Sinorhizobium fredii: one gene and its partner. The protein of the gene in region 1 interacts with the protein of each later gene in a pairwise test. Links are inferred from orthologs where the notes say so. Each region holds a gene or a part of one and is shown on either strand. Other genes may lie near its edges. The genes, in order: sfsA and NXT3_RS18480.

What was found.
Region 2: the proteins of sfsA (region 1) and NXT3_RS18480 interact in binary tests that used the Escherichia coli proteins (3 or more experiments, as listed by UniProt). The link is inferred for Sinorhizobium fredii from one-to-one orthologs.

Annotation. Positions count from the first base shown.
Region 1 is NZ_CP024307.1:1,681,993-1,692,241, reverse strand. The notes cover bases 2,441-5,183. They hold sfsA (DNA/RNA nuclease SfsA), read left to right. Parts: upstream 2,441-3,305; coding sequence 3,306-4,061; downstream 4,062-5,183. Other genes in these bases: radC (RadC family protein), read left to right, coding at 4,891-5,183; map (type I methionyl aminopeptidase), read left to right, coding at 4,055-4,894; phaC (poly(3-hydroxyalkanoate) polymerase subunit PhaC), read left to right, coding at 2,441-3,290. Also shown: NXT3_RS08230 (LL-diaminopimelate aminotransferase), read right to left, coding at 1-907; NXT3_RS08225 (SHOCT domain-containing protein), read right to left, coding at 1,030-1,335; more of phaC, read left to right, coding at 1,446-2,440; more of radC, read left to right, coding at 5,184-5,682; NXT3_RS08200 (magnesium and cobalt transport protein CorA), read right to left, coding at 5,696-6,739; sthA (Si-specific NAD(P)(+) transhydrogenase), read left to right, coding at 6,938-8,341; tig (trigger factor), read right to left, coding at 8,445-9,920. UniProt on the Escherichia coli protein: Binds to DNA non-specifically. Could be a regulatory factor involved in maltose metabolism.
Region 2 is NZ_CP024307.1:3,762,369-3,772,868, forward strand. The notes cover bases 643-3,636. They hold NXT3_RS18480 (glutamate-5-semialdehyde dehydrogenase), read left to right. Parts: upstream 643-1,494; coding sequence 1,495-2,778; downstream 2,779-3,636. Other genes in these bases: proB (glutamate 5-kinase), read left to right, coding at 643-1,457; NXT3_RS18485 (nicotinate-nucleotide adenylyltransferase), read left to right, coding at 2,835-3,401; rsfS (ribosome silencing factor), read left to right, coding at 3,446-3,636. In the rest of the region: GTPase ObgE, read left to right, coding at 1-319; more of proB, read left to right, coding at 321-642; more of rsfS, read left to right, coding at 3,637-3,937; 23S rRNA (pseudouridine(1915)-N(3))-methyltransferase RlmH, read left to right, coding at 4,099-4,581; NXT3_RS18500 (murein hydrolase activator EnvC family protein), read left to right, coding at 4,677-6,104; NXT3_RS18505 (S41 family peptidase), read left to right, coding at 6,094-7,416; NXT3_RS18510 (divergent polysaccharide deacetylase family protein), read left to right, coding at 7,563-8,768; NXT3_RS18515 (RNA pyrophosphohydrolase), read left to right, coding at 8,815-9,345; NXT3_RS18520 (calcium-binding protein), read right to left, coding at 9,413-10,500. UniProt on the Escherichia coli protein: Catalyzes the NADPH-dependent reduction of L-glutamate 5-phosphate into L-glutamate 5-semialdehyde and phosphate. The product spontaneously undergoes cyclization to form 1-pyrroline-5-carboxylate.

The DNA of each region.
Region 1 (10,249 bases):
CGTCACGGCGGCGCTTGTAGATGTTGCGGACCTCGGCGATGTCGCTGCCGTCGCCGTTCAGCGCCTGCGTCGCGGCCACCTGGATCGGCGTGAAGGCGCCGTAATCGAGATAGGACTTGACCCGCGTCAGCGCCGCGATCAGCCGCTCGTTGCCGACGGCGAAGCCCATGCGCCAGCCGGGCATCGAAAAGGTCTTCGACATCGAGGTGAATTCGACCGTCACGTCGATCGCGCCCGGCACTTCCAGAACTGAGGGCGGCGGCACGTCGTCGAAATAGATTTCCGAATAGGCGAGGTCCGACAGCACGATGATGTCGTGCTTCTTCGCAAATGCGATGACGTCCTTGTAGAAATCGAGCGTCGCGACCTGGGCCGTCGGGTTGGACGGATAATTGAGGATCAGCGCCAGAGGCTTCGGGATCGAGTGCTTCACGGCCCGCTCGAGCGGCGGGAAGAAGCTCTCGTCCGGCTCCACCGAGATCGAGCGGATGACGCCGCCGGCCATCAGGAAGCCGAAAGCGTGGATCGGATAGGTGGGGTTAGGACACAGGACCACGTCGCCCGGCGCGGTGATCGCCTGCGCCATGTTGGCAAAGCCTTCCTTCGAGCCGAGTGTCGCGACGACCTGGGTCTCGGGATTGAGCTTGACACCGAAACGGCGGGCATAATAGGCCGCCTGGGCGCGACGCAGCCCCGGAATACCCTTGGACGAGGAATAGCGATGGGTGCGCGGGTCCTGCACCACCTCGCAAAGCTTGTCGACGATCGACTGCGGGGTTGGAAGGTCGGGATTGCCCATGCCGAGGTCGATGATGTCAGCACCGGCGGCTCGCGCGCTTGCTTTCAAACGGTTGACCTGTTCGAAAACATAGGGCGGCAAACGCCGGACTTTATGAAACTCTTCCATCTCCAGACCTCATTTGGCGCGCGTTTTTGGGCCTCGTCGGCAATCGCTCAACATGCGCGGGGTGAATGGCCGTCATTGCGGCCATTCAACGCTTTGCGGCCAAATCACCAGAAAGGCAAGTGCTAATTCTCGATCTGTTTCAGCGCTTGGGGCCCGTGCTGTTCGGCCAGCAACTGCAATTCCTTCAGACGGCGCTGATACTCCGCTTCGGAGATGGCGCCGGATCTGCGCTGGGCGGCAAGCGCCGTCAGCCGCCCCTGCATGTTGACCGCCTCGTCGTCGGTCATCTGCTGCATGGCGGCAGGCTTCTGCCCATAAACCGAAGGATAGGTGGCGAGATCCGCCGTCGAATTGCATCCGGCAAGCATGCCTGCAAGAATCAACCCGGAAATCCGGGAAAGCGAACGCTGGTTTGCGACGACGAGCATGCTGGCGATGACCTCTGCTTTTTAGGGTGCGACGATGCGCTAGCCCTTGTAATCATTTTCGGGCAGAATGTAAAAATACAAAACAAACAACGTGCTGTGGAGGACGCCGGGTGACATCAGACAAGGCCGAGGACACCACGGGCAAGGGCGGCTATGTGGGCTTCGACCCAAAATCGGTCGAGCCCTATATCGTCAAGGACCCCCAGAACCTGGCCATCAACCTGGCCCGCGCCGTCGAACAGATGGGAAAGGCGGCGTCCGCATGGCTGGCGCCGCGGGAGACCGGCGAGAAAAAAGACACCTATGCCGAGCCCGTCTCCGACATGGTCAAGACGCTCTCCAAAGTCTCCGAATACTGGCTCTCCGATCCGCGACGGACGCTGGAGGCGCAGACGCATCTGATGGGGAGCTTCTTCGACATCTGGTCGCGGACATTGCACCGGATGGCCGGTGAAGATGTCGCCGAATCGGAGAAGCTGCAACGCAACGACAAGCGTTTTGCCGACGAGGACTGGGTGAAGAACCCGTTTTTCGACTTCATTCGCCAGGCCTATTTCGTGACATCCGACTGGGCGGAGAACATGGTCAAGGAGGCCGAGGGGCTCGACGACCACACCCGGCACAAGGCCGCCTTCTATGTCCGCCAGATCTCCAGCGCGCTTTCTCCAAGCAATTTCATCACCACCAATCCGCAACTCTATAGAGAGACGGTGGCGTCCAGCGGGGCGAATCTCGTCAAGGGCATGCAGATGCTCGCCGAGGACATTGCCGCCGGGCGCGGCGAGCTCCGGCTCAGGCAAACGGATACCAGCAAATTCGCCATCGGCGAGAACATTGCGATCACCCCCGGCAAGGTGATTGCGCAATCCGATATCTGCCAGGTCATCCAGTACGAAGCGAGTACCGAAACGGTGCTGAAGCGGCCGCTGCTGATCTGCCCGCCCTGGATCAACAAATACTACGTGCTCGATCTCAACCCTCAGAAGTCCTTCATCAAATGGGCGGTGGACCAGGGTCATACGGTCTTCGTCATCTCCTGGGTCAATCCGGACGAGCGCCACGCCCGCAAGGACTGGGGAGCCTATGCGCGCGAAGGCGTCGGCTTTGCGCTCGATACGATCGAACAGGCAACCGGCGAGCGCGAGGTGAATGCGATCGGCTATTGCGTCGGCGGCACGCTGCTCGCCGCCACGCTGGCGCTCCATGCCGCCGAAGGCGACGACCGGATCCGCTCGGCGACGCTTTTCACCACTCAGGTGGATTTCACCTATGCGGGCGACCTCAAGGTCTTCGTCGACGACGAACAGATAGAGCAGCTCGAAGCCAATATGAGCAAGACCGGCTATCTGGAAGGCTCGAAAATGGCGACCGCATTCAACATGCTTCGCGCTTCCGAGCTGATCTGGCCCTATTTCGTAAACAATTATCTCAAGGGCCAGGATCCCCTGCCCTTCGACCTGCTCTACTGGAACTCCGATTCGACGCGGATGCCCGCCGCCAACCACTCCTTCTATCTGCGCAATTGCTATCTCGAGAATAGGCTCGCCAAGGGCGAGATGGAGCTTGCCGGACGCAAGGTATCGCTCGGCGACGTGAAGATCCCGATCTACAACCTGGCGACCAAGGAGGATCACATCGCGCCGGCGAAGTCGGTCTTCCTCGGCAGCGCGTCCTTCGGCGGCAAGGTCACCTTCGTTCTGTCCGGCTCGGGCCACATCGCCGGCGTCGTCAACCCGCCGGACAAGAGCAAATACCAGTTCTGGACCGGCGGCCCCCCAAAAGGCGATCTCGAAGAGTGGATGGACAAGGCCAAGGAAACGCCAGGCTCCTGGTGGCCGCACTGGCAGGACTGGGTCGAACGGCTCGACAAGCGGCGCGTTCCGGCCCGCAAGCCCGGAGGGCCCCTCAACTCCATCGAAGAGGCGCCGGGATCCTTCGTGCGCGTACGTGCCTGAGACGCGGAAAGCATCGTGAAGTTTTCCCGTCCGCTCGTTCAGGCAACGCTCTTGCAGCGCTACAAGCGCTTTCTCTTCGATGCAGATCTTGCCGACGGCACGCGGATCACAGGCTCTTGCCCGAATACAGGCTCGATGCGCGGGCTGACGGCGCCGGGATCGGCGATCTGGCTGTCTGAGCACGACTCTCCGACGCGCAAATATCGCCACATGCTGGAGATCGTCGAGGCGGACGGCACGCTGGTGGGCATCAATACCGGCCTGCCAAACCGGCTCGCCGAGGAGGCGATCGCTGCCGGATTGGTCAGCGACCTTCACACCTATGAAACGCTCCGCCGCGAGCAGAGATATGGGCGCAATTCAAGAATCGACATTCTGCTCAGCGATCCGGTGAAAGGTCTTGCCTATGTCGAGGTGAAGAATGTCCACTTCAGCCGCGCCGCGGCCCTGGCGGAGTTTCCGGACAGCCCGACCGAGCGCGGCGCCAAACACCTCGAAGAGCTGGGCGACATGGTCGAGGCGGGACACCGGGCGATCATGCTCTATCTTGTTCAAAGAAACGACTGCGGCGTCTTGCGGATATGCCGCGACCTCGATCCGGTTTATGCTCGCGCATTCGAACGGGCGGCTCAACGCGGCGTCGAAGCCTATGCGATCCGATGCTCCGTGTCGCCCTTCGAGATCGTGCCGGCCGGAGCGATGATAGTGGACGAACCGGTCCATGCTGATTTAAGAAAACCGCCTGAAACATCGAAAGTCTTGGAATGGTAACTTACATCGAGGCCGGCGCTGCCCCCTACAAGAATACGGGCGTCATTCGTCTCTACGGCCCGGACGGATTCGAAGGCATGCGCAAGGCCTGTCAGGTGACGGCACGCTGTCTGGATGAATTAGCGTCAAGGGTGCGGCCGGGCGTGACGACGGAAGAGATCGACCGTTTCGTCTACGAGTTCGGCTTGGACCACGGCGCCCTGCCCGCGACCTTGAACTATCGCGGCTATACCAAGTCGTCCTGTACGTCGATCAACCACGTCGTCTGCCATGGGATACCGAACGACAAGCCGCTGCGCGAAGGCGATATCGTCAACATCGATGTCACCTATGTCGTCGATGGCTGGCACGGCGACTCCAGTCGAATGTACCCGGTCGGAGAGATCAAGCGCGCCGCCGAACGGCTGCTCGAAGTCACGCATGAATGCCTGATGCGCGGCATAGCGGCGGTGCGGCCCGGCGCCCGCACCGGAGCGATCGGCGAGGCCATCCAGACCTATGCGGAATCGGAGCGCTGCTCTGTCGTCAGGGACTTCTGCGGCCACGGCGTCGGCCGGCTGTTCCACGATGCTCCGAACATCCTCCACTACGGCAATGCCAGCGAAGGGCCGGAACTTAGGGAGGGCATGATTTTCACCATCGAGCCGATGATCAATCTCGGCCGGCCGCATGTGAAGGTGCTCTCCGACGGCTGGACCGCCGTGACGCGCGATCGGTCGCTTTCGGCGCAGTACGAGCACACCGTCGGTGTTACGGCGAATGGCTGCGAAGTGTTCACGCTTTCGCCGGCCGGCCTTTTCATGCCAGGCGTCCGCGCACTGGGGACCGCGTGACGAAGCCGCCTCCTTTTCCCGAACCGGACGAAGAAGAGACCGCCGACGAGCGGCAGTTTTTCGCGCCGCAGAAGGCGCGGAAATTGGACAAGATTTCGACGCTTGGCGGCACTGCCGAGGCGCATTATCACGGCCACCGCGATCGTCTGAGGGCACGCTACCGCGAACAGGGCAATTCGGCACTCGCCGACTACGAGATCCTCGAACTCATTCTGTTCCGCCTTATTCCCCGCCGCGACACGAAACCGATCGCCAAGGACCTCCTCGCCCGCTTCGGCACGCTCGCCGGCGTGTTCGGCGCACCTCAGCACCTGTTGCAGGAGGTCAAGGGCGTCGGCGAATCCGTTGCTCTCGACCTCAAGCTCATCGCCACCGCGGCGCAACGGACGCTGAAGAGCGAGTTGCGCAACAAGCAGGTCCTGTCTTCCTGGAGCGGGGTGATCGACTATTGTCATGCCGCGATGGCGCACGAGACGAAGGAACAGTTCCGCATCCTCTTTCTCGACAAGCGCAACACGCTGATTGCCGACGAGGTGCAGCAGCAGGGGACGATCGACCATACCCCCGTCTATCCGCGCGAGGTCGTCAAGCGCGCGCTGGAGCTTTCCGCGACCGCCTTGATTCTGGTGCACAACCACCCGTCCGGCGATCCGACGCCGTCGCGCGCCGATATCGAGATGACGAAGCTGATCGCCGAGGCGGCAAAGCCGCTCGGCATCACCGTCCACGACCACGTGATCATCGGCAAGGACGGACATGTCAGCATGAAAGGGCTGCGGCTGTTTTAGGCCAAGGGGCTGCTTAAAGCCAGCGCGCCCGCCGGAAGAACCGATAGAGCGTCGCGCAGAGTCCGAAGATCACCGCCAGTACGATGAAGTAGCCATAGCGGAACCGGAGTTCAGGCATGTCCTCGAAGTTCATGCCGTAGATCCCAGCGATTGCGGTCGGAACCGCCAGGATCGCCGCCCAGGAGGCAAGCTTGCGGGAGATTTCCGTCTGCTCGGACTGGCCGATCATCAGGCTTGCTTCGAAGGTGAAGGCCAGCACCTCGCGAAGCGCGTCTATGTCCTCCTGGACGCGGCGAACATGATCGGTGACGTCTCGGAAGAGCGGCTGCATCGCCGCGTCCATGCCCGGCAGTTCGAGATGCTCGTGCCGGCGGCAGACGTCGACCAGCGGAACGACGGCATTGCGCAGCTTGAGCAGATTGCGCCGCATCAGATAGAGCCGTTCGATATGTGTCTTGTCCAACCGCGAGCGCAGCAGGCGGTCCTCCAGTTCCTCCACCTCGCCGTGAATCGTCTCGACGACCGGCATGTAGTTGTCGACGATGAAGTCGAGGATCGAATAGAGGATGTAGTTCTCGCCATGGGCCAGCGCTGCCGGGGAAGACTCGCAGCGCTGCCGCACCGCCATATAGGACGTCGAGGCGCCGTGACGAACGGAAACGACGTAGCCCCGCCCGACGAACAGATGCGTCTCCCCGAAGGCGATCTCGTCCTCGACCATATGGGCCGTGCGCGCCACGACGAAGATCGCATCGCCGTAGATTTCCAGCTTCGGCCGCTGGTGCGCCTTGCCGGCGTCCTCGATCGCCAGATCATGCAGATCAAATTGTTTCTGCACCTGCCGCAGCAATTGCTTGTCCGGTTCGTGCAGGCCGATCCAAACGACGACGTTCTCGCGATTTCGCCACTCTCCGGCCTCTTCGATTTCGATGTCTCGAACGCGTCGGCCGTTCTGATAGACGGCGGCGGCCACGACCCCCGGCCGATTGCACGGCGGTGCTTCGAGCGCCGGCGCATCGCCATTGCCTTGCGCTGTCTGTGAAGCTGGACCATTCATCCACTCGAGCGCCATGCCTGTCCGTCCTCCCTCTCCGCCGAATGTGCGAAGCATAGCGATATTTGCGATCGGACGCATCCAGGACAGATCGTTGCGGCATTGCCACTTCATCAAAGCGTGCCATTGACGATATAGATGTTCACGCGCGAGTTTGCCGCGTTGCAAAAACGATTCTCGCTTGGCTCAGGGGAAGCGCTCATGAACCAGTTCGATCTTATCGTCGTCGGCAGCGGTCCGGCCGGACGCAGAGGCGCAATTCAGGCGGCCAAGCTCGGCAGGAAAGTGCTCGTCATCGAGCAGGGCAAGCGGGTCGGGGGCGTCTCGGTGCACACCGGAACAATTCCGTCCAAGACGCTGCGCGAGACGGCGCTCAACCTCTCCGGCTGGCGCGAGCGCGGCTTCTACGGCCGCTCCTATCGGGTGAAGCAGGAGATCAGCGCCGAGGATCTGCGCCAGCGCCTGATCATCACGCTCAACCACGAAGTCGAGGTGCTGGAGCATCAATTCGCGCGCAACCGCGTCCATCACATCCGCGGAAAGGCGAGCTTCGTCGATCCGACGACGCTCGAAATCGTCAAGGACGACGGCGAGAGCATGCATGTTGCCGGTACCAGCATCCTGCTTGCCGTCGGCACGAAGCCCTTTCGGCCGGACTATATTCCCTTTGACGGCAAGACCGTCGTCGACAGCGACGAGTTGCTCGAGATCCAGGACCTGCCGCGTTCTCTCGTCGTCATCGGCGCCGGCGTCGTCGGCATCGAATATGCCACGATCTTCAGTGCGCTCGACACGCAGGTGACGGTGATCGACCCCAAGTCGACCATGCTCGACTTCATCGACAAGGAGATCGTCGAAGATTTCACCTACCAGCTTCGGGACCGCAACATGAAACTCAATCTCGGCCAGAAAGCTGAGAAGGTGGAGCGTCTCGACGATGGTAAGGTCATGCTTACCCTCGACAATGGCCGCAAGATCACAACGGAAATGGTACTGTTTGCCGCCGGCCGCATGGGAGCGACCGATGCGCTCAATCTCCCGGCCGCCGGTCTCGAGGCGGACAGCCGCGGGCGCCTGAAGGTCAATCCGGAAACATTCCAGACCGCGGTTCCGAACATCTATGCGGCAGGCGACGTGGTCGGCTTTCCAAGTCTCGCCTCGACCTCCATGGAACAGGGCCGTGTCGCAGCGCGCGTTGCCGTCGGCGCGATCGCCAAAGAGCCGCAGAAATACTTCCCCTACGGCATCTATGCAGTGCCGGAAATCTCCACCTGCGGCCTTTCCGAAGAGGAAGTGAAGGAACGCGGCATCCCCTACGAATGCGGCATTGCACGGTTCCGTGAGACCTCGCGCGGCCACATCATGGGGCTCGATGCGGGCCTCTTGAAAATGATCTTCTCGCTGAAGACCCGGCGCCTGCTCGGCGTGCATATCATCGGCGAAGGCGCCACCGAACTCGTGCATATCGGCCAGGCGGTTCTGAACCTGAAGGGCACGGTCGAATATTTCGTCGAAAACACCTTCAACTATCCGACCCTTGCGGAGGCCTACAAGATTGCCGGGCTCGACGCCTGGAACCGCATGGGCGAGATCAAAGCAGTGTAGGTCCCCCCGCCTCTGCAATTCATGTCGCCGGTTTCGGCGGCTTTCTCGGCGCAAACGAAAAGGCCGCCCGAAGGCGGCCTTTAACTATTCTGGACGATGCTAATTACTCGGCGCCTTCGTCGGCGGCCTTCTTCTTGGCCGGAGCCTTTTTCTTCGGAGCCGCGGCTTCTTCGCCTTCGGCAGCTTCGGCCTTGGCAGCGGCCTTCTTCTTGGCGGGCGCCTTCTTTGCCGGCTTGTCTTCGGATTCGTCCTCGGCCATCAGGGCTTCCTTGGAAACCGTCTTGTCGGTTACCGAGACTTCCGAAAGCAGGTGATCGACGACCTTCTCTTCGAAGAGCGGCGCGCGCAGCGAAGCGGCGGCACCGGGGGTGTTCTTGAAGTAGTCGAGGATCTGCTTCTCCTGGCCGGGGAACTGACGGAGCTGCTCAAACAGCGAGCGCTGCATTTCGTCGTCGCTCACCTGGACGCCGGCCTTCTCGCCGATTTCGGAAAGAACGAGGCCGAGACGAACGCGGCGCTCGGCGAGCTTGCGGTATTCGGCGCGCGCCTCCTCTTCCGTCGTGTCCTCATCGGCGAAGGTCTTGCCGGCCTGCTCGAGGTCGGTGTTGATCTGGCGCCAGATGTTGTCGAATTCGGCGTTGACGAGGCGTTCGGGGGTCTCGAACTGGTAGAGCTCGTCCAGCTGGTCGAGCAGCTGACGCTTGACCTTCTGGCGGGTAACCGAGCCGTATTGGCCTTCGATCTGGCCGCGCACGATTTCCTTCAGCTTGTCGACCGATTCGAGGCCGAGCTTCGTTGCCAGTTCGTCATTGATCTCGATCGGCGCGGCACCGGCGACATCCTTGACGGTGATGTCGAAGGTTGCTTCCTTGCCCGCAAGATTGGCAGCCGGATAGTCTGCCGGGAAGGTGACGGTGATCGTCTTCTCGTCGCCCGCCTTGACGCCGACGAGCTGTTCTTCGAAGCCGGGGATGAAGCGGTTGGAGCCGAGAACCAGTTCGGCGTCCTCGTCCTTGCCGCCATCAAAGGCGACGCCGTCGACCTTGCCGAGATAATCGATGGTGACGCGGTCGCCGTTGGCGGCCTTGCCCTTCTTCGATTCATAGCTGCGGGCGCTTTCGGCAATGCGCAGGATCTGCTCGTTGACCTCGTCGTCGCCGATCTCGACGACTTCGCGGGTCACCTTGATGCCGCTCGAATCCTTGAGTTCGATCGCCGGGATGATCTCGTAAGCGAGCGTGAATTCAAAATCGGCCTCGGCCTTGAGGATCTTGTCGGCTTCGGCCTCGTCCTCGGTCATGGCGACTTCCGGCTGCGTGGCCGACTTTTCACCGCGGCTCGTCAGGATTTCGGTCGGCTTCTCGCGGACGATCTCGTTGACGAGATCGGCCATGATCGACTTGCCGTAGACCTTCTTCAGATGCGCAACCGGCACCTTGCCGGGGCGGAAGCCGTTGATGCGGACCCGGTCCTTCACCTCGGCCAGACGCTCGTTCATCCGAGTTTCCATTTCATCGGCCGGAATAACGACCTTGAGTTCGCGCTTCAGCCCTTGAGCGAGCGTTTCGATAACCTGCATGTTCAAACCTTCACTTCACGTTGACCGTGCTGTTGCCTAGATAAGTTCCGGCGAGCACGTGAGCCGATCCATTTGCCGGGAGTGGCTTTACGCAATTCCGCAACCGTTTTGCAAGCAAAATGGCACTTTGCCACCTTCGCTACCGTCGAATACCGACATGTGGCCGCGACATTGTCCCTGTGCAGTTGGTAAGACTAGACTCAGTCTCGACCTGCTGCGCCGGATCAAACCACGCCACGGAGATGTCGGTCGACCAGACGCCAGTGAACCATTCAGTTAGCCGCAACGACCCGTCGCTTTCGACAGGCGCGTCACCAAGTCATGGCACA
Region 2 (10,500 bases), 2.1 Mb from region 1 along the record:
CGGTCATGTCGAGCGCACCCGGGTGCTGCTGCACCTGGTTTCGGCTCAGGAGGAAGATGTCGCCAAGGCCTACAAGACCGTCAAGCACGAGCTGGAGGCCTACGGCGGCGGGCTCGAAGACAAGCCGCAGATCGTCGCGCTGTCGCAAATCGACGTGCTCACCGACGAGGAGTTGAAGGCGAAATCGAAGGCGCTCGCCAAAGCCTGCGGCGCGCCGCCGCTCCTCATCTCGGCCGTGACCAACAAGGGCATGACCGAGGCGCTGCGGGCACTGCGCGACGTCATTTCCTCCGCCAAGGCCGGCGAGGAGCAAGCCTGACATGGCCGCGAACCGCAAACCGCTCGAAAAGCACCGCCGGATCGTCATCAAGATCGGCTCGGCCCTGCTCGTCGACCGCCAGACGGGGCTGAAAAAGAGCTGGCTCGACGCCATGTGCGCCGACATCGCGGCGCTAAAGGGCAAGGGCGTCGAAGTGCTGGTCGTTTCCTCGGGCGCCATCGCGCTCGGCCGCACCGTATTGAACCTGCCGGCCGGCGCCCTGAAGCTCGAGGAAAGCCAGGCGGCCGCCGCCGTCGGCCAGATCGCCCTCGCCCGCGCCTGGTCGGAAAGCCTTTCTACCGACCAGATCATCGCCGGCCAGATCCTGCTGACGCTCGGCGATACGGAGGAGCGACGCCGCTACCTGAATGCGCGCGCCACGATCAACCAGTTGCTGAAGCTCGGCTCCGTGCCGATCATCAACGAGAACGACACGGTCGCCACCACCGAAATCCGCTATGGCGACAACGATCGGCTCGCCGCCCGCGTGGCGACCATGGTCGGCGCCGACCTGCTCGTGCTGCTATCCGACATCGACGGGCTCTATACGGCCCCGCCGCATCTCGATCCGGAAGCCCGCTTCCTCGAGACGATTGCGGAAATCACGCCGGAGATCGAGGCGATGGCCGGCGGTGCGGCCTCGGAACTGTCGCGCGGCGGCATGCGCACCAAGATCGATGCCGGCAAGATCGCCACAACGGCCGGTTGCGCGATGATCATCGCTTCCGGCAAGCCGGTGCATCCGCTGAAGGCGATCGAGGCCGGCGCCCGTTCCTCCTGGTTCGCGCCTTCCCGCTCGCCGGTGACGGCGCGCAAGACCTGGATCGCCGGACAGCTCCTGCCGGCCGGTTCGATTGCGATCGATGCCGGCGCGGAGACGGCGCTGCGCTCCGGCAAGAGCCTGCTTCCGGCCGGTGTCCGCCAGGTGACCGGAACGTTCAGCCGCGGCGACACGATCGCGATCCTCAACAATTCCGGCCGCGAGATCGCCCGCGGGCTCGCCGGCTACGACGCCGACGAGGCGCGCCAGATCGCCGGCAAGAAATCGGCCGAGATCGCCGCGATCCTCGGCTACGCCGGCCGCACCGCCATGGTGCATCGCGACGATATGGTAATGACGGCTCCCTCGGAACCATGATCCGGGGCGGAAAAGGACGAGAAGAAAGGCAAGCTCCATGCTTGACACGGTCGAGAACGGCTCAGACGTCAATGCGATCATGCTGGAGATCGGCCGTCGCGCCAAGGCGGCCGCCCGGCCGCTCGCCATTGCCAGCGCCGAGCGCAAGCATGCGGCGCTCATCGGCATGGCCGAGGCAATCATCGCGAGGAGCAGCGACATCCTCGCCGCCAACGCGACCGATCTCGCAAACGCTGAAGAGAGCGGTGTCGCCAAGGCGTTCATCGACCGGCTGACGCTGACGGACGGCCGCATCCGCGACATGGCGGACGGCATCCGGGCGATCGCGGCGCTGAAGGATCCGGTCGGCGACGTCATTGCCGCATGGGACCGGCCGAACGGCTTGCATATAGAGCGCGTCCGCACGCCGCTCGGCGTCATTGGGGTGATCTATGAAAGCCGTCCGAACGTCACGGCGGATGCCGGCGCGCTCTGCCTCAAGGCGGGTAATGCGGTGATCCTGCGCGGCGGCTCCGACAGCTTCCATTCGTCGCGGGCGATCCATGCCTGCCTGGCCGAGGGGCTGAAGGCTGCCGGCCTGCCGGAAGAAGCGATCCAGATGGTGCCTGTCGCCGACCGCGCCGCCGTCGGCGCCATGCTTTCGGGGCTGAACGGGGCGATCGACGTTATCGTGCCGCGCGGCGGCAAAAGCCTCGTCGCCCGGGTTCAAAACGAGGCGCGCGTGCCGGTCTTCGCCCATCTCGAAGGCCTTTGCCATATCTATGTCGATGCCTCCGCCGATCTCGATATGGCGAAAAACATCGTCGTCAATGCCAAGATGCGCCGAACCGGCATCTGCGGCGCCGCCGAGACGCTGCTGATCGACCGCAACGCCGCCGACCGGCTGGCGAAACCGCTGCTTAAGGGTTTGCTCGACGCCGGTTGCGAGGTGCGCGTTTCCGACGAGCTACAAGGCCTGTTGCCGGGCCTGAGAGGCGCAACCGACGAAGACTGGGCCACCGAATATCTGGACGCGATCATCTCGGCGAAGCTCGTCGACGGCATTTCCGGCGCCATCGAGCACATCAACAGCTGGTCTTCGGCCCACACGGAGGCGGTGATCGCCGAAGACGCGGCCGTCGTCGAGCGCTTCTTCACCGAAATCGACTCGGCGATCCTGCTGCACAATGCCTCGACGCAGTTTGCCGATGGCGGCGAGTTCGGCATGGGCGGAGAGATCGGCATTGCCACCGGCAAGATGCATGCCCGCGGTCCGGTCGGCGTCGAGCAGCTGACCTCGTTCAAATATCGCGTGCGCGGCACAGGACAGGTGCGGCCCTGACGACACCTGCGGATGTGAAGCCGGAATATCTGCGCATGCCGCATGTCGAGAGCGGCATGGCCGTCGGCCTGTTCGGCGGATCGTTCAACCCGCCCCATGAGGGCCATGTGCTCGTTGCCGAGACGGCGCTACGCAAGCTCGGGCTCTGCCAGCTCTGGTGGATGGTGACGCCCGGCAATCCGATGAAGGACCGCAACAATCTCGCGCCGCTCGCCGAGCGGATCGCGATGAGCGAGAAGATCGCCGGCAATCCGCGCATCAAGATCACGGCCTTCGAGCAGGCGCTCGGACAGAGCTATACGGCGCGCACCCTGGAGTTCGTCCGGGCACGCAACCGCGGCGTCCGCTTCGTCTGGGTGATGGGGGCCGACAATCTCCGGAGCTTTCATCGCTGGCAGGACTGGCGCCGGATCGTCGGCACCTTCCCGATCGCGGTGATCGACAGGCCGGGCTCGACGCTCGCCTATCTGTCGTCGCCCATGGCCAGGACCTTCAGTCAGGCGCGAATCGACGAGGACGACGCGCCGAGCGTCGCATCTCGGCCGCCGCCGGCCTGGACTTTCATCCACGGACCCCGCTCCTCACTAAGCTCGACGGCGCTCCGTTCCGCCAAATCCGGGTGAATTCCCGTCATTTACGTCTCGCGTCTTGAAACCGTACCGGTTTGGTGCCTACATTTGACGCACGGTTCGACCTCAATCACGGACCGGAAGTGCTTGTTCTGTTCATTCGGAAAGGAAAGACCCTGACAACAGCACACGCCAAGGGATATGCGGTCTCCGCAGTCCCGCGCAGCACGGAACTGAGCGACGAAGCCGCTGTCCGTGCGCTTAAGCTGGTCCTCGAAAGCCTAGAGGACTCGAAGGCAGAAGATATCATCACCATCAACATTGCCGGAAAGTCGGCGTTGGGAGACTTCATGGTCGTCGTCTCCGGCCGTTCGAACAGGCATGTTATGGCCATTGCCGACCACCTGGTGACGGACCTGAAGGACGAGGGCCTTGGCAATCCCCGCGTCGAAGGTCTCGAAGGTGGCGACTGGGTGCTGATCGACACCGGCGATGTGATCGTTCACATCTTCCGGCCCGAGATCCGGGAATTCTACAACATCGAAAAGATGTGGGCGGCCCCGGAGGTCGAGGACAGCACCCTGCACTGAGACGCGCCGCCCGTCCCTGACCGATCGCCTCAGGACGGAGCGACGACCGGTGCCGATTTGAGATGCCGCTGCCATCACCCGACCGGGAGGATGGCAGCAGAAGGGTTTTTGCCGATCGAAATCCCCTTCGATCGGATGCCGGTGGGGATGGAAACGGGTCAATGCGAATCGGACTTTTCGCAGTCGGCCGCCTCAAGGCGGGGCCGGAAAAGGATCTCGCAGCCCGTTACCTCGATCGCTTCGCCAAGGCGGGACCGGCCATCGGCCTGGAACTGGCGCGCGTCGTCGAAGTCAACGAGAGCCGCGCCGCCAACGCGGAAACACGCAAGCGCGAGGAAGCGGCCCAGCTCGAAAAGGCGCTTGCCGAGGGCAGCCTGCTGCTCTTGCTCGACGAACGCGGCAAGGCGCTCGATTCGGAGAGTTTCGCGACGCTGCTCGGCACGTTGCGGGACGGCGGCAAGCGCGATCTGATGATCGCCATCGGCGGTGCCGACGGGCTCGACCCGACGCTTCATGCCCGGGCCGATTCCGTCCTCTGCCTCGGCAAGATGACCTGGCCGCACCAGCTCGTGCGCATCCTGATTGCCGAACAGCTCTATCGGGCCGTGACGATTTTGGCCGGTCATCCGTATCATCGTGCGTGAATCTCATTCGTCGGCAATAACAAGAATATGTATTGGTGGGCTGCGGCAAATCGGATTAGGGTTTCCTGATTTATTTGCTTAGCCCACGAGACAGGATGACGCGCGCCAGGAACAGAGACGTCGCCCGGATGAAATTTGCCGTCGGGCAGGTCGGTCGGCACGCGGCGATCGCCGCCGTTCTCCTGTTGAGCGGCGCGCCGGCACTGGCGCAGGATCCCGGCGCGGCCGCTCCGGGCCCGACCGCTGCGACGCAGGGGCCGCCGGATCCCGCCGCCGACCTGACCCTGAGGCGCGACAGCACACGCAGCGAACTCGAGGCGCTGTCGAAGACGATCGGCGTTTCGCGTGATCGCGCCGCGGCTCTCGAGCAAACGATTGCCGAGATCGACAAGAGCAATGCTGCGCTGCGCTCGGCGATCGTCGATTCGGCGGCGAAGCGCCAGGACCTCGAACGGCAGATCGCCGAGGGCGAGAAGAAGCTCAACGAGCTGCGCGCCAAGGAGGACGTGGTCAAGCGCTCGCTCAGGGGCCGGCGCGGCGTACTCGCCGAGGTGCTTGCCGCCCTGCAACGGATGGGCCGCAACCCACCGCCGGCGATCTTGGTGACGCCGGAAGATGCGCTTGGCTCCGTTCGCAGCGCCATCCTGCTCGGCGCCGTCGTTCCAGAAATACGCGAGCAGACCGACAGCCTCGTCGCCGATCTCAAGGCGCTTTCCGACATCCGCGCCGGCATAGCGAGGCAGCGGGACGATCTGTCGGCGACGATGACCGCCAATCTCGAGGAAGAGCGGCGCATGTCTATGCTCGTCGCCGAGAAGGAAAAGCTGCGGCAGCAGAACGCGACGGAACTCGCCTCCGAGCAGCTCAAGGCGGAGGAACTGGCCCTGCAGGCGACCAATCTCGAGGGGCTGATCTCCTCGCTCGAAAACGAGATCTCCTCGGTGCGCGAGGCAGCCGCGACGGCGCGCGCGCAGGAGGAGGAACGGCTGCGGATGAACGAGGCCGAGCGCCAGGCGGCGCGGGAATTGGCCAAGAGCGCGGTGCCCGACAAAAACCGTATTGCGCCCGCATATGTGTTTTCGGAATTGCAACAGAGGCTCAGCTATCCGGTCGCAGGCTCGATCCTGCGGCAATTCGGCGACGCGGACGGCACCGGGCACTCGCTGCAGGGGATCATGCTGGAAACCAATGCAGGCGCGCTGGTGACCACGCCGGCGGACGGATGGGTTGTCTATGCCGGCAGCTTCCGCAGCTACGGACAGATGATCATCCTCAATCCCGGCGACGGCTACCATATCGTGCTTGCCGGAATGGAGAGCGTAAGCGTCCGCCCGGGGCAATTCGTCGTGGCAGGCGAGCCGGTGGCGACGATGGGTGCAAAAAGAGTGGCGAGTGCGGCGGCCTTGACGCTGGAAACCGACAGGCCAACGATTTACATTGAATTCCGAAAAGACGGAAAGCCGGTTGATTCCCGACCGTGGTGGACCGCAGCAGAAGTTGGAAAGGCGCGAAATGATACGTAGAGCTTCACTTGTTCTGGTCGGGGCGCTGATGGGGGCGACGGCGATGGGCGTCGTCTATTCGGCAACGATCCCGGCCGTGGCGGCCAATTCGTCCACCTATCGCGAGCTGGCGATTTTCGGCGATGTGTTCGAGCGCGTGCGCGCTCAGTACGTGACGCCGCCGCAGGACGACAAGCTCATCGAGAATGCCATCAACGGCATGCTCTCCTCGCTCGACCCGCATTCGAGCTACATGAACTCGGCCGATGCCGAGGATATGCGCACCCAGACGCGCGGCGAGTTCGGCGGCCTCGGCATCGAGGTGACGATGGAAGAGGATCTCGTCAAGGTGACGAGCCCGATCGACGATACCCCTGCCGCCCGCGCCGGGGTGCTTGCCGGCGACCTGATTTCGAAGATCGACGGGCAGGACGTCCGCGGCCTAAAGCTCGAGGAAGCGGTCGACAAGATGCGCGGTGCCGTCGGCACGCCGATCAAGCTCACCATCCTGCGCAAGGGTGCGGAGAAGCCGATCGAAGTGACGATCGTTCGCGACGTGATCGCCGTGCGTGCCGTCAAATACCGCGTTGAAGGCGATGTCGGCTATCTCCGAGTGATCTCCTTCACGGAGAAGACCTTCGACGACCTGAAGAAGGGCATCGAGAAAGTCAAGGCGGACGTCCCGACCGACAAGCTCAAGGGCTATGTGCTCGACCTGCGACTCAACCCGGGCGGTCTGCTCGACCAGGCGATCAATGTTTCGGACGCTTTCATGGAACGCGGCGAGGTCGTCTCGACCCGCGGCCGCAACCCGGACGAGACGCGCCGCTTCAACGCGACGCCGGGCGACCTGACGGACGGCAAGCCCGTCATCGTCCTCGTCAACGGCGGCTCAGCTTCGGCATCGGAGATCGTCGCCGGTGCGCTGCAGGATATGAAGCGCGCGACCGTGCTCGGCACGCGTTCCTTCGGCAAGGGCTCGGTTCAGACGATCATTCCGCTCGGCGACGCCGGCGCACTGCGCCTGACGACCGCGCTTTATTACACGCCGTCCGGCAAGTCGATCCAGGGCACCGGCATCACCCCGGACATCAAGGTCGAACAGCCGCTGCCGCCGGAACTCCTCGGCAAGGTCGAGGCCCAGGGCGAGTCCGATCTGCGCGGCCACATCAAGGGCCAGAACGAGGACGACGAGGGCTCCGGTTCGGTCGCCTATGTGCCGCCGGAGGCCAAGGACGACATTCAGCTGAACTACGCGCTCGACCTCCTGCGCGGCAAGAAGACGGATCCGTCCTTCCCGGCCAATCCCGAACAGGCCGAGCTCAAGAAGTAAGCGGACGCGAAGCGGATGAGACAAAGACGCCGGGCTGTTCAACCCGGCGCCTTTATATTATGCATCGGCGATGTAGCCGACTGCCGATGATTCTCGCGAGCGGGGCGCATCCCTCACCGGCAACGTTCCAAAGGTCGAGGCTCCGTTTGGGAACTGATCTCAATGCCCCCCTTGGCCGGGGCCCGAAGAAGCGGCCTCGGCGCAAGCGCGACCCGCGCCGGCTGTCCGGCTATGCATTTCTTGGCATCTTCACCCTTGTCGTCGCCGGGCTTTCCGGCTGGGCCGCCTTGGCGCCCGATCCCCTGCTCCGCACTCCGGATCCGGTAGCGAGCGCAGAAGCGAGCCAGGCGCCCGCCGAGCAAGTCGCATCCCCCGCCAAGCCGAAAGGAGCAGCCGGCTCGCTTCGCCCGAGCGGCGCCCGTTCCGGCGCCCATGTCGAGGAGATCCTCACTGACGACGGCGCAACGGTCACGAAATTCACGCCGAGGCCGCGCGACGGCGAGGGCCCGGCGCTGATCAGTGCCGGGGCAACGCGCGGTCAGGATCCCCGCATGGCGGCGCTTCCGAACGAGGACCTCGTCGAAGTCACGCCCGATGGCCGGTTGCCGATCGTCGGTCCGGACGGTTTGCGGCCCATGGATCAATATGCCCGTCCCTGGTCCGGCGCCCGCGGCACCCGCATCGGGCTCGTCGTCGGCGGCCTCGGCCTCAGCCAGACGGGGACCCAGCGGGCGATCCGCGATCTGCCGCCGGACGTGACGCTCGCCTTCGCCGCGGCCGGCAACAGCCTGCAGCGCTGGATGCAGGATGCGCGCCGCGACGGCCACGAGATCCTCCTGCAGATCCCGATGGAGCCCTTCGACTATCCGGACAACGACCCCGGGCCGCATGCGCTTCTCGTCTCTCGCGGCGCCACGAAGAACCTCGCCGAGCTGCACCGCAGCATGGGCCAGATCACCAATTATACCGGCGTCATGAACTATCTCGGCGGCCGCTTTCTCTCCGATGCGGATGCGCTCGAGCCGGTGATGCGCGACCTCGGTAAGCGCGGCCTGTTGTTTCTCGACGACGGCACCTCGGCGCAATCGCTTTCCGGAACGCTCTCTGGCGCCTTCGGCGTGCCGCATGGCTTTGCCGATCTGGTTCTCGACAGCGAACTCAGCCGCGGCGCGATCCTGCGCAAGCTCGACGAACTCGAACGCGTCGCGCGGCGCAACGGCACGGCGATCGGCGTCGCCTCCGCCTTCGAAGAGAGCGTGGCGACGATCGCCGACTGGATGGAGGAGGCCGGCGGGCGCGGCATCGAATTCGTCGGCATTTCGGCTCTCGTCAACGATCCGCAACAAAACTGATCTAAGCAGGCTGAATACCTGACAGCACATGCAAGGGAATGACGACATGGGTAAAGACAAGGGCAAGGCTTTGAAGGCAGAGGACCTGCCTTATCGGCCTTGTGTCGGCGTCATGGTCCTTAATCATGAGGGGCTTGTCTGGGCCGGACATCGGCTCGCGGTCGGCAATTCGGAATATGATGGCTCGCCGCAGCTCTGGCAGATGCCGCAGGGCGGCATCGACGAGGGCGAGGACCCGCTTGAAGCCGCCTATCGCGAGCTTTACGAGGAGACCGGCATGCGCAGCGTTTCGCTGCTTGCCGAGGCGCCCGACTGGATCAATTACGACCTGCCGGAGCACCTGATTGGCATCGGCCTCAAGGGCAAGTTTCGCGGCCAGACGCAGCGCTGGTATGCCTTCCGCTTCGAAGGCGACGAAAGCGAGATCGCCATCAACCCGCCGCCGGGCGGCCACGACCCCGAATTCGACGCCTGGGAATGGAAGCCGATGCGCGAACTGCCGGGCCTGATCGTGCCTTTCAAGCGCAAGGCCTATGAAGAGGTCGTCGCCGCCTTCGCGCATCTGGTGGGTAGGTAGGCCCGCCGTCGGAGCCCGCCCCGCAAAAACGGGACGGGCTACTGATCGCGGATCGTTCGGACCTTCGTCAGGCGAGGACGAAGTCGCTCGTCGTAAGTGTTCTGACGTTCTGCAGGATGGCGACCAGTTGCGGGTCTTCGGCAGTACCCGAGCCGTCGGCATCGAACCAGAGACGGCCATTGTCCGTCTCGAACAGGAACATGCCCTTTCCGCTCGTCGCTGCGGGGTCGGTGCCTGTCACGAGTGTCACCGCCGCATCGCCCCCCGCGATGCCGAAGGCGTCGCGCTCGATGACGAGCTTGTCCTGGCCACGGGTGAAATCGGTGATGACGTCTCCCTCGCCGTCGAATCCGTCCTTATCGAAGACGAACCGGTCGTTGCCGGCACCGCCGGTCAGCCAATCATCGCCCTTGCCGCCGACCAGCATGTCGTTGCCCGTGCGGCCATCGAGGATGTCGTCCGCCTTCCCGCCATAAAGAACATTGCCGTTTGCATTGCCGCGAATCTCATCGTCGGCGCCGCTGCCTCTGATGTTTTCGACGTTCGTCACCGTGAGACCGAGTGCCAGGCCCTTGCTCGCCGCCTGATCCTGGAGATCGAGAACGACCGAAGTCGATCCTTCGCTGAAGGAAAGCGTATCGACACCGCTACCGCCGTCTAACACATCCCTGCCCGATGGATCATCGCGGATGAGAAGGTCGTCGCCAGCATCCCCGAAGAGTTGATCGTCGCCGGCGCCGTCGCGGAGCGTATCGTTGCCGTTTCCGCCGTGCAGGGTGTCGTCGCCGTTGTTGCCCTTGAGCGTGTCGTCGAGAGCGCCGCCGCTCACCCTGTCACGGCCGTTGCTGCCCGCATAATCAAGCCCTTCGAAGCCGTTGAACCATGTCGCCGTATCGACGATCACCGCTGCGCCAGAGAAGGCAAAACTGATTTCCCGCGTCTGCCCAGTGAGATCAAGGTTCAGCACGTCGGTTCCGGCGCCGCCGTCCGCCTTGTCGCCGATGCCGATATAGACCGTGTCATTGCCGTCCTCGACATAGATCACGTCCTTGCCCTCGGTACCGGCGAGGCCCGCGCCGCGGATGATGTCATTGCCAGCGCCGCCTCTCAATCTGTCGTTGCCGGCATCACCCGATATCGTGTCGTCGCCGGCGC